DNA from 2 places in the Alishewanella sp. HH-ZS genome. Region 1 is predicted to be linked to the other one. Evidence: predicted binding sites of a transcription regulator. Region 1 holds the regulator's gene; the other holds the start of a gene.
The links. The regulator FliA, encoded in region 1, starts transcription of late flagellar genes. The targets are predictions, from matches to a motif close to CTAAAGNTNNNNNNNNNNNNGCCGATA.

Region 1 (2,398 bases):
TAAAATCTGACCGGTTAAATCCTGATAATCCTGCGCCATTAATACGTCAGTCAATAATTGATTCAGTCGGTTTGACTCCGTCACCGTCTCTGCCAGAAAAGCATCAATGCCATGACAGAGGGTTTTGAATTCACCCAATTCCAGATCGCGCTTCATCAGTTTCTGCCATCTTGGCAACAACTGATTGAGTTGCTGACTGATTTGATCGGCAATAGGTAAGCATGACTCTACGGCATCCATAGTCCGGTTAGCCGCTTGCTCAGTCATATCAATAACGTGGTTAAGGCGCTTTTTGGCATCGGGGATATCTTCAACCAAAATATTGTTTAGCGAGGGATCAATCTGAAAGTTTTTCAATGACTCGTGTAATTGCCGGGTCAGTTTGCCAACCTCGGCAAATAATTCCGACGAGCCGGGCATACCGAGTTGCTGTACCAATTGGTTGGCGATGTCCTGCTCGCCCATCTCCAACAGTTGTACCAGCTCTCTGGCTTGGTCTAGCGTGATTAACGGAGCCGAATTGGCAGACATGGCGTCACTCCTTGGTCAGCTCCGGCTTAGCCGATCCGTTCGAATACTTTCGCCAGCTTTTCCTGTAATGTTGCTGCAGTAAAAGGTTTGACGATATAGCCATTCACGCCAGCCTGAGCGGCAGCAATAATCTGCTCTTTCTTGGCTTCGGCAGTCACCATCAATACCGGTATATGCTTAAGTTTCGCATCTGCCCGGATCGCACGTAGCAGGTCAATCCCCTGCATCCCAGGCATATTCCAGTCGGTTACCACGAAATCAAAATCGCCATTCTGCAACATCGGCAAAGCCGTGCTGCCGTCATCCGCTTCTGAAATATTGGTAAAGCCTAAATCGCGTAACAGGTTCTTGATGATCCGTCTCATGGTCGAAAAATCGTCGACTACGAGAATCTTCATATTCTTATCCAAAGTCCCCTCCGAAGAGCACGTCATCCCATTATTCAGGATACACTACAACCAAGCCTGCATTCGGGCTTTTAACCGCACTAATGCCTGACTATGAATCTGACTGACCCGGGACTCACTGACATCCAGTACAGCCCCAATTTCTTTTAAGTTTAGTTCGTCATTATAATACAGTGATAAGACTAATGCCTCTCGCTCCGGCAAACTACTGATATGTTTCACCAGTGCCGCGTTAAACGCCTCATTAGCCTGCTCATGGTACAGCTGATCGGTATCTGAATCCTCAGCCGTCACCAAAACATCTTCGGAGATACCGAGGTCTTCGATGCCGATAATCCGACCCGAACTCACATCACTAAGCATATGATGATATTCATCTAAAGAGATAGCAAGTTTTTCTGCAACTTCATAATCACGAACATCACGCCCAAGTTGAGCTTCGAGCTCAGCAATGGTATCGGCGATTAAGCGGGCATTACGATGCACCGAGCGCGGCGTCCAGTCGCCACGCCTTATTTCATCTAGCATGGCACCCCGAATACGAATGCCGGCAAAGGTTTCAAAACTGGCCCCTTTGCTACCATCAAAATTTTTGGCGGCTTCAATTAAGCCAATCATACCGGATTGGATCAGGTCATCGGCCTGTACGCTGGCCGGTAGCCGGGCTAATAAATGATAGGCGATGCGTTTGACCAGTGGTGCATGGCGCTCCACTAGTTGCTGCATGTGATCAATACCACCATATGCGGCCAACTTACTGTTCAAAGAACCCCCTACTCAGATTGTGGCTGGACAAGCTGCTCCAGAAAAAACTCCAAATGGCCGGAAGCATTTTCAGGCAAAGGCCACTTAGCTGCTTTTAGCGCCAGCGCTTTCACCGCCATACTGGCTGCGGTGGTTGGGTAAGCATCAATAAAGGCTTTTTGTTTACGCGCCGCCCGGCGGACATTTTCATCCTGCGGTACGGTTGCAACCAGCTCCAGCGTTACATCCAGAAAACGGTCTGTTACCCGGGTTAGTTTAGCAAATAATTCCAGACCTTCTTTGCTACTTCGCACCATATTGGCAACTATTTTAAATTTTTCAACACCGTGGTCGCGGCTGAGGATTTTCATTAACGCATAAGCATCAGTGATGGATGACGGTTCATCGCAAACCACCACCAACACATCCTGCGAGGCGCGGGAAAAGCTGAGCACCATGTCGGAAATTCCGGCAGCCGTGTCAACCAATAACACGTCGATCGGCGTTTCCAGCTCGCTGAAGGCACGGATTAGGCTGGCATGCTCCACCGGCGATAATTCAGTCATATCCTGATTACCCGAGGTGGCGGGGACAATTTTAATGCCAAAAGGGCCTTCTACCAGAATATCGTCCAGACTGGCTTTACCACTTAATACGTGAGAAAGATTGCGTTCAACCCGCAAACCCAGCATCACGTCACAATTTGCCAAACCCAG
Region 2 (2,398 bases), on a different contig from region 1:
CTGTTCCAGCTCCTGCGCCATTTTCTTAACCGTTTCGTTAATCTGTTCCTGCGCAGCCTCGGCCATCGCTTCTGCGGTTTCCGTTTCTTCAGCATTTAATGCAGACTGGCCACCAGTCTGATCTTCTCGCTGCTCCTGACGCCCACCGGCCGAATCTTCTTCGCCCGCCTGAAACTCAATCACCTGTTGTGTCATTTCCATCGTTTGCTGCTGGATGGTTTCAATCGGCGTCGGATCGGGCCGGCCAGGCCGGAACTCCATCGCAATAACACTGGTGCCCTTTGGAATATCATCCACTTCAATTTTATTTTGCACACCAAAGGCAAACTTCATCGAGCCGGCAATTTGCTTAAATTTCAACACATCCATTTCGGAGAAGGCCAGCAATAACACAAAGAAGCACATTAACAATGCCATCAGATCGGCAAAGGTGCCCATATACTGAGGTAAACCAGGTGGTGGGCATTTACACTCTTGCTCGCTATCACTCATGCGGCTTCTCCGGCGACCTCACGTTTCCCCTGGGCCAGATAATTGCGCAGGATCCCCTCTATCACTTTCGGGTTCTGACCGTCCTGGATCCCCAGGACCGCATCCAGGATCAGCATATTGTTAAGTTTTTCCTGCTGATTGCGAATGGCCAGCTTATCGGCCAGTGGAATGGCAATAACGTTGGCAATAAAGGCACCGTAGAGCGTAGTTAACAGGGCCACCGCCATCGCCGGACCTATCGCTTTCGGGTCATCCATGTTGGATAACATCGCCACCAAACCGATTAGAGTACCAATCATCCCCATCGCTGGCGCCACATCACCGAGGCTCTTAAATACGCCAATAGCGTTTTCATGACGTTTCTCGGTCAGCGCAATATCTTTTTGCAAGGTCGCCCGCACCACATCGGCATCATGGCCATCAACCAGCATATTGATGCCTTTTTGCATAAAGGCATTTGGGATCTCCGCCTCCTCCAGCGCCAGGAAACCGCCTTTGCGCGCTGAGTCACCCAACTGCACCGCTTTTTCAATCAGCTCTTCCGGGGCTTCAATCTTAAACATAAAGGCTTTTACCGCAGCCTTACCGGCACCGAGAAACTGTGTCAGGGTAAATTTTGACAGCACAACAAAAACTGAGCCGCCAACCACAATTAACACCGAGACCAGATCGCCAAACATCCCAGGATCACCGGCACTACCGATAATCATCGCCATCACCACAAAGCCGATAGCGCCTAACATTCCGATCAGCGTCGCTAAATCCACATCTCACTCCTTAACCGACAGAAATTGTGCTGACTAACTTTTATACGTATAGCTTAATTTTACCTTAGCCAACACTCTGTTATCGACTTCAGTTGCTGAACATTAAGCAATAATTCAACGCAAAATACCAATTTAGTCGTTTCCAAGTCGTGCAGCATTGACCATAATAGCCTGCTAGGATAAGGTTGCGCACAGTTTTTGGGGAGTCGGATGAATAAAAAAAACGCAGACACCATGCCGTTTGAACAGTCGATGCAGGAACTGGAGCTTATTGTCCAGCAACTGGAGCAGGGCGAACTATCGTTAGAGCAGGCGCTGAGCCAATTTGAACGTGGTATAGCGCTGGTTAAACACAGTCAACTGCAACTGCAAGGTGCCGAACAAAAAGTCCAGATTTTACTGCAACAACAGCAGCAAGAGAGTCTGGCGGCCTTTAGTCCGGAGACAGGAGACTAATTTGACCCCAGCCAGCCTGCCGCTGCTCCAGCAACGTCTGGAGCAGCAACTTACCCTTTTGCTGGACGCCAGAAAGTCGTCCAGCCCCGAACTCTACCCGGCGATGGCGTACAGCCTGTTGCTTGGCGGTAAGCGGGTGCGACCTTATCTGGTTTATCAGTGTGGCCAGTTACTCGGTGCCAGTCTGGCGGACCTGGATGGCCCGGCGATGGCCATCGAAATGCTGCATACCTATTCGCTGATCCATGACGACCTGCCAGCGATGGATAATGACGATTTACGCCGCGGTAAGCCAACCTGCCATAAAGCCTTTGACGAAGCCACAGCTATCCTGGCCGGTGACGCGTTACAGGCACTGGCGTTCGAGGTGCTAAGTTCGCACCCTTATCAGCGCCTTGCTGCAGCGCGACAATTGCAGATGGTACAGGCACTGGCAAGCGCAGCGGGTGCCGCCGGCATGTGTGGCGGTCAAGCCATTGATTTAGCCCAAACCAATCAGCAGATCAGTCTGGCCAGACTGGAGCAAATGCACCGGCTGAAGACCGGCGCCTTAATTGAGTGTAGTGTAAAGTTAGCCTATTATTGCAGTCCGCTGCAGGATGAGCAGATCCTACAACACCTGACCACTTTCGCCGGCGCTCTGGGCCTGGCATTTCAGGTTCAGGACGATATTCTGGATATTG

Region 2: a site for FliA is predicted at 1,340-1,366, ahead of pomA (flagellar motor protein PomA). Genes of this name have one in related genera too.

The regions. Positions count from the first base shown of each region.
Region 1 is NZ_LZEJ01000004.1:42,332-44,729, forward strand. It holds gene A9165_RS02590 (protein phosphatase CheZ) at 1-531, opposite strand, end outside; gene cheY (chemotaxis response regulator CheY) at 558-941, opposite strand; gene A9165_RS02600 (RNA polymerase sigma factor FliA) at 984-1,703, opposite strand; gene A9165_RS02605 (MinD/ParA family protein) at 1,712-2,398, opposite strand, start outside.
Region 2 is NZ_LZEJ01000009.1:36,576-38,973, forward strand. It holds gene A9165_RS05015 (flagellar motor protein MotB) at 1-492, opposite strand, end outside; gene pomA (flagellar motor protein PomA) at 489-1,259, opposite strand; gene xseB (exodeoxyribonuclease VII small subunit) at 1,470-1,715, shown strand; gene ispA ((2E,6E)-farnesyl diphosphate synthase) at 1,717-2,398, shown strand, end outside.